DNA from 2 places in the Variovorax sp. GW821-FHT09B01 genome. Region 1 is predicted to be linked to the other one. Evidence: riboswitches for the same ligand, from Rfam matches in the RefSeq annotation. Region 1 holds a riboswitch; the other holds the start of a gene.
What was found. Region 1 has a riboswitch for ZMP and ZTP ahead of AC07RV_RS02905 (tetrahydrofolate dehydrogenase/cyclohydrolase catalytic domain-containing protein). Riboswitches for the same ligand answer to the same signal wherever they lie in the genome.
Positions count from the first base shown of each region.

Region 2: it holds a riboswitch for ZMP and ZTP, as region 1 does, so the genes downstream of both, glyA (serine hydroxymethyltransferase) here and AC07RV_RS02905 (tetrahydrofolate dehydrogenase/cyclohydrolase catalytic domain-containing protein) in region 1, are expected to answer to the same signal.

Region 1 is NZ_JBWKPQ010000001.1:685,311-688,685, forward strand. Features, by position in the region: gene AC07RV_RS02900 (hybrid sensor histidine kinase/response regulator) at 1-758, shown strand, start outside; gene AC07RV_RS02905 (tetrahydrofolate dehydrogenase/cyclohydrolase catalytic domain-containing protein) at 755-1,609, opposite strand; ZMP/ZTP riboswitch at 1,713-1,793, opposite strand; gene prpR (propionate catabolism operon regulatory protein PrpR) at 1,838-3,375, opposite strand, start outside.
Region 2 is NZ_JBWKPQ010000002.1:13,126-16,500, reverse strand. Features, by position in the region: gene AC07RV_RS07180 (DUF748 domain-containing protein) at 1-490, opposite strand, end outside; gene AC07RV_RS07175 (lytic transglycosylase domain-containing protein) at 1,093-1,959, shown strand; ZMP/ZTP riboswitch at 2,004-2,138, shown strand; gene glyA (serine hydroxymethyltransferase) at 2,180-3,375, shown strand, end outside.

The DNA of each region.
Region 1 (3,375 bases):
ACACGCGCCAGGGCGGCATCCTCGTGAGCGCGCGGCCGCGTGGCGATCGCCTGCGGCTGGCCGTGTGGGACACCGGCCTGGGCATCGCGCCCGAGCACCTGCCGCATGTGTTCGACGAGTTCTACCAGGTCGACAACCCGCAGCGCGACGTCGCGCGCGGCCTGGGCATCGGGCTGGCGATCGTCAAGCGGCTGGTGGACCTGCTCGGCGGCGAGATCGGCGTGCGCTCGCGGCTCGGCCACGGCAGCGTGTTCTGGGTCGACCTGCCGCGCCGCCCGCCCGTGCCCACCGCCTTGCCCATCGCGCCCGCGGCCATGCCCGATACCGCGCAGGCCGACATCATCGAACTGCCGCTGGTGCCGCCGCGCGTGCTGCTGCTCGACGACGAGCAGCCGGTGGGCGAGGCGGTGCGCATGTGGCTCGCGCCCTACTGCGAGCGCATCGAGATCACCTGCCGGCTCGCCGATGCCAGTGCGCAGGTGCGCGCCACGCCCGACGGCTTCGACGCCTTCCTCATCGACTTCCGGCTCGCCGATCCGCAGGACGGCATCGAGGCGACCGCGGAACTGCGCCGGCTCGCCGGCCGCCGCGTGCCCACGATCCTGGTCACGGGCGATACCGATCCCGAGCGGGTGCGCGCGGCCTATGCCAGCGGGCTGGTCGTGATGTTCAAGCCGGTGCAGCCGGAGGTGCTGCTGCGAACGCTGCACCAGATCATTCGCGGCGCGCAGGACGAGCGCGCCGAGCGCCACGGTTAGGCCACGCGCTCCGCCGCCTCCAGCGTCTGCGAGATCAGCGTCGAGATCGTCATCGGCCCCACGCCGCCCGGCACCGGCGTGAGTGCCGCGCAGCGCTCGAGCAGCCCCTCGGTCCCGATGTCGCCGACGCCGCCCTCGTGGTAGCCGGCATCGATGACGATGGCGCCGTCGCGGATCCAGTCGCCGCGGATGAAGCGCGGCCGGCCGACGGCGCCGACGATCACCTCGGCGCGCCGCACCTCGTCGGCGAGGTTCGCGGTCTTCGAGTGGCACACGGTCACCGTCGCATCGGCGTTCAGCAGCATCATCGCCAGCGGCTTGCCGAGGATCGGGCTGCGGCCGACCACCACCGCGCGCTTGCCGGCGACGTCGATGCCGTAGTGCGCGAGCAGCCGCATGATGCCCGCGGGCGTCGCCGAGCCGAAGGCGGGCTGGCCCAATGCCATCCGGCCGAAGCCGTGGCTGGTGACGCCGTCCACGTCCTTGCGGATGGCGATGCGGTCGAAGCACTGCCGCTCGTCCACCTGCGCGGGAACGGGATGCTGCAGCAGGATGCCGTGCACCTGTTCGTCGGCGTTCAGTGCATCGATCTCACGCAGCACGTCCGCGGTCGTCGCGCGCGCATCGAGCGTCACGACGCGCGAATCCATGCCGACGCGGCGGCAGGCATTGCCTTTCATCCGCACGTAGGTCGCGGACGAAGGATCGTCGCCGACCAGGAGGGTCGCGAGGATGGGAGTGCGTTCGCCGTTCCTCGCTTTCAATGCGAAGACCCGCTGTCGCAGCGCCTCCTCGTTCGTGGTGGCGACCGACTTGCCGTCGAGCAGGATGCAGGGCGTCGGGGCGGTCATCGCGCACCTCCGGAGCGGAAGGGCGAAAGCCGGGGAAGCGAAAGGATGCGCCGGTGCGGCGCGGGCATGCGGACACTCATCGTCGGAACTCCTGAAAAGACGACAGACATGCCCAGGCGATCGGCGTGACGATGGCCGCGTTCCCCGATGGTGCTCCATCCGTTCGCCAGTTGCGCGGCGACGCGATTATCGGACAACGGCCGTGCGGCCCCTCTCGAGGAAGGCCGCCTAGGCCTTCGACCCCTCGTCGCGCAACCGCCGCCACAGCGTCGAGCGGCTGATGCCGAGAATGGCGCAGGCCTGGTCCTGATCTCCCTGGACCGACTGCAGCACCTCGCGCACCCGTTGCCGCTCCGCGGCCGTGCGCGCCCCCTTGAGCAGCCGATTGCGCGCGGGCGCCGGGCGCGCCTGCGTGCATTCGGCGAACACCTCGAGCAGCCGGGCGCGGTCCAGCCGGCCCTCGGGCGCCAGGTAGCCGTGGCAGGCCAGCAGGCGTTCGACGAGGTTCTCCAGTTCGCGCACATTGCCGGGCCAGCCGTAGCCCGCGGCCAGCTCCAGCAAGGCGGCGAGCCAGGCCGATGCCTGGTCCGCGGGCACACCCGCCGCGGGCGCGCGGCGCGACATCAGGCCCGCGGCCAGGGGCGCGATATCGGCGCCGCGTTCGCGCAGCGGTGGCGTCTCGATGCGCAGCACCGCGAGCCGGTAGTACAGATCGCGCCGGAACAGGCTTCGCTCCACCTGGGCCGCCAGGTCGGCATGGGTGGCCGCGATCACGCGCAGGTCGACCGGCACCGCCGCGGTGGCGCCCACGCGCAGCACCTCCCGCTCCTGCAGCACGCGCAGCAACCGGGTCTGCAGCGCCAGGGGCATGTCCCCGATCTCGTCGAGGAACAGGGTGCCCGTGTGGGCGGCCTCGATCAGGCCGGTCTTGCCGCCGCGCCGCGCACCGGTGAAGGCGCCTTCCTCGTGGCCGAACAGTTCGCTTTCGAGCAGGCTCTCTCCCAGCGCCGCGCAGTTCACGGCCAGGAAGGGCTGGGTGGCGCGCCGGCTCGCGCTGTGGATGCCCTGGGCCACCAGTTCCTTGCCGGTGCCGCTCTCGCCGACGATGAGCACGGTGGCGTCGCTGGCCGCGCACTGCCGCGCCAGCTCGCGCACGCGCCGTGCCGCGGCGCTGTCGCCCGCGAAGGCCTCGAGCCGGTAGCGCGTGGGCGCGCCGCGTTGCCGCTGGTTGGCGCGCAGGTGGCGGTCGGCGCGCTGGATCACGGCCGGGTCGCGGCACACCAGCAGCGCGCCGGTGACCTCGCCGCTCTCGACGATGGGCGCGCGCCGCACGACCAGCGTGCGCATGCCGATCTGCAGCACCTCCTCGACCGGGGCTTCGCCCAGGCGCAGGGTGGCGCCGAGGTCCAGCACGGGCTCGACCTCGCTCAGCGCGCGGCCGACCAGCTCCGCCACGGAAGCGCCGAGCAGCTGCGCCATGGCGGGGTTCAGCGCCTCGATGCGCTGGCGCAGGTCGACCGCGACCACGCCGTCCTGCAACTGGCCGAGGATGGTGCCGAGCCGCTCGTGGCGCGCGCGCTCGGCATGGCCGTGGCGTGCCAGGTGGAGGGCGTCCTGCAGCGCCTGGCGCACGGCGTCCTCGGAGTACATCAGCACGCTGGCGATGCCGGCCTGCTCGGCCAGGTCGGCCACCAGCCCGGGCGACACCACGGCCTCGATGCCGGCGGCGCGCAGGGCCTCCACGCAGGCCGGCGCGTCCTCCGGGC
Region 2 (3,375 bases), on a different contig from region 1:
CGCCCTCGGTGATCGCGATGTTGTAGATGGCAAAGCGCGCGGGCTCGGCCTTGGGGTCGGGCGGCGGGCCGGAGGCCAGCTTGGCCAGGATGTCGTCGATGTCGTACTTGCCGTCGGCCTGGTGGGTCAGCAGGATGGCCGGCGCTTCCACCGTCACCGCGTCGATCACGGGCGCGAGCCGGAACAACGACTGCAGCTCGGCATCGGCATAGATGCGCCGCACGGCGACCTGGGTGTTCTTGCCGTCGGCGGTGGCGATGCGCAGGTTGTTGAGCGTGAGCTCGAGGGTCCAGGGCTTGAAGCCGATGCGCTCCACCGTGACCTGGCGGCCCAGCTTCTCACTCGCGATCTTCTGCAGCTGGCTCTTGGCGATCGGCGGCACCGCCAGCCAGGCCAAGACCCAAAGGCCCAGAAGCACGAGCAGTGCAACGATCCCGCGTCGCAACCATTTGTTCTTTCTTAAGCTTTGTATCGAGGCGGCAGCATTCATTCGCGCGAGTGTGCCCCAAACAGGCGGCAAGCCAGAAACAAGAAAGCCCGGTGACGCGACGAATGTCATGTCACCGGGCTTGATGGCGGGCATACGACCCATTGCCATCGTTTCGCTCGACCGGAAGTCGATGGTTCCTGTCGTGCTGGCAGCAAGAGATTGCCGCCGTGGATCCTCCGCCGTTCGAGCCCGCGGCTTGCACCGTGACTGCCTGGCTTCGGAAAGCACCTGAAAACCTCAGGCCTGTTCAGCTTAGGCGCCCCTTCCCGGCTTTTCAAACCCGATTTTTCAAGGGATTTCCCTTAAGAAGGATGCGGTCCCGGACACGGATTTGAAACATTTGTTCGACACTTTTAAGAATTAAGACCGAATTCCTTATGCTTGACCGGGTATTTAGCAACGATAGAATCCCGCCTGCTCCGATCGCCCGACGCGACGGAACCACCCTGTATCCGCTGCCGACTCCCCCCGGCTTGATCAGACGGCCGCGCACCTTATCCCCCTTGAGCGCGGAATCTGATTGGTACCAATCCAAGCGCCGCTGCCTCCATCCCATCGCCCTTCCCGGCGCTGCGACAGGTGCCGCACAGAAAGGAAGAGCGATGAACAAGGCGTTTGATGCCACGGCCCGCGGGCTGAGGACCTTCGTGTCCGATGTGGCAGACGGCTTTTTTGAAATCACGCACAACGGTTTCGCCCTGCTGGGCCTGGCCATCGTGTTCGCGGTCCTCGCCCTCGTGGCGCGGCCCGACCTGCGCCATCAAGGCGAAGAACAGCTCATGGGCTGGCTGCAGTCGCGCAAACCCGCGCCCGAAGCCACCGACCTCGAGCCGACCGCGATCGAGCGCACCACGGCCGCGAGCCCCGGCGACCTGCCCAAGCAGCAGGCCGCCGTGGCTTACTGGCTCAGCAAGAAGTACCGCGTCGCGGCCGAGCCGCTGAGCGTGCTCGTGGCCGAGGCCTACAACATCGGCAAGCACACCAAGCTCGATCCGACGCTGATCCTCGCGATCATGGCGGTCGAGTCCAGCTTCAACCCGTTCGCGCAGAGCCAGGTCGGCGCGCAGGGGCTGATGCAGGTCATGACCCGCGTGCACGGCGACAAGTACGAGCCGGCCGGCGGCACGCTGACCGCCTTCGACCCCGTGACCAACATGCGGGTCGGCGTGAAGGTGCTGCAGGAATGCATCGCCCGCGCCGGTTCGCTCGAAGGCGGCCTGCGCTACTACGTGGGCGCGGCCAACCTCGAGGACGACGGCGGCTATGCCGGCAAGGTGATGGCCGAGCGCGAGCGCCTGCTGCAAGTGGCCAGCGGCCGCGCGCCCTCGCCATTCGCGCCGACGCCACCGGTGCTGCGCCCGCAGCCGCTGCCCCTGCCGGTGGTGGCCCCGGCCAAGCCCGACGAGGCGACCGAGCCGGCCAACGGCCCCACGCCGCCCAAGGTGGCGCTGCTGTCGGCCGTGTCCTGAATCTCCTTTCGCCCGCCGCCGGGCCGGTCCGATCCGCTACACTCGACCGGGTACGCGACTGGCGATAGGCGCGGTGCCGACAAGGCACCCGCGCTGACGTGGACTACCACTGGGAAGCGTACCGCCTGCGACGTCGCTCCAGACGCGCAGGCGATCAGCCGTTCGCCTGGGCAGCCCTTGTTTGGTTGAAGAACAAGGACCTCGTCTTCAAAGGACTGCCATGTACCAACGCAACATCCTGGTCGAACAGACCGATCCCGAAATCTGGGCTGCCATCCAGGCCGAAAACGCGCGCCAGGAACACCACATCGAGCTGATCGCGAGCGAGAACTACGCCTCGCCGGCCGTCATGGCCGCGCAGGGCTCGCAGCTCACCAACAAGTACGCCGAGGGCTACCCGGGCAAGCGCTACTACGGCGGCTGCGAGCACGTCGACGTGGCCGAGCAGCTGGCCATCGACCGCGTGAAGCAGATCTTCGGCGCCGAAGCGGCCAACGTGCAGCCCCATTGCGGCGCCTCGGCCAACGAGGCCGTGCTGCTGGCCTTCCTGAAGCCCGGCGACACCATCATGGGCATGAGCCTGGCCGAAGGCGGCCACCTGACCCACGGCATGCCGCTCAACATGAGCGGCAAGTGGTTCAACGTGGTGAGCTACGGCCTGGACGCCAACGAAGCCATCGACTACGACGCGATGGAACGCAAGGCGCACGAGCACCAGCCCAAGCTGATCATCGCGGGCGCCTCGGCCTACTCGCTGCGCATCGATTTCGAGCGCTTCGCCAAGGTGGCCAAGGACGTCGGCGCGATCTTCATGGTCGACATCGCCCACTACGCCGGCCTGGTGGCCGCGGGCGTCTACCCGAACCCGGTGCCGCACGCCGACATCGTGACATCGACCACCCACAAGAGCCTGCGCGGCCCGCGCGGCGGCATCATCCTGATGAAGTCGCAGCACGAGAAGGCGATCAACAGCGCGATCTTCCCGGGCCTGCAAGGCGGCCCGCTGATGCACGTGATCGCCGCCAAGGCGGTGGCCTTCAAGGAAGCGCTGTCGCCCGAGTTCAAGGCCTACCAGCAACAGGTGGTCAAGAACGCCCAGATCGTGGCCGAAACGCTCACGCAACGCGGCCTGCGCATCGTGAGCGGACGCACCGAAAGCCACGTGATGCTGGTCGACCTGCGCGCCAAGGGCATCACCGGCAAGGAAGCCGAGGCCGTGCTGGGCAGCGCCCACATGACCATCAACAAGAACGCGATCCCCAACGACCCCGAGAAGCCGATGGTGACCAGCGGCGTGCGTGTCGGCACGCCGGCCATGACCACGCGCGGCTTCAAGGACGAAGAGGCCCGCATCACCGCGAACCTGATCGCCGACGTGCTCGAGAACCCGCGCGATGCCGCGAACATCGACGCCGT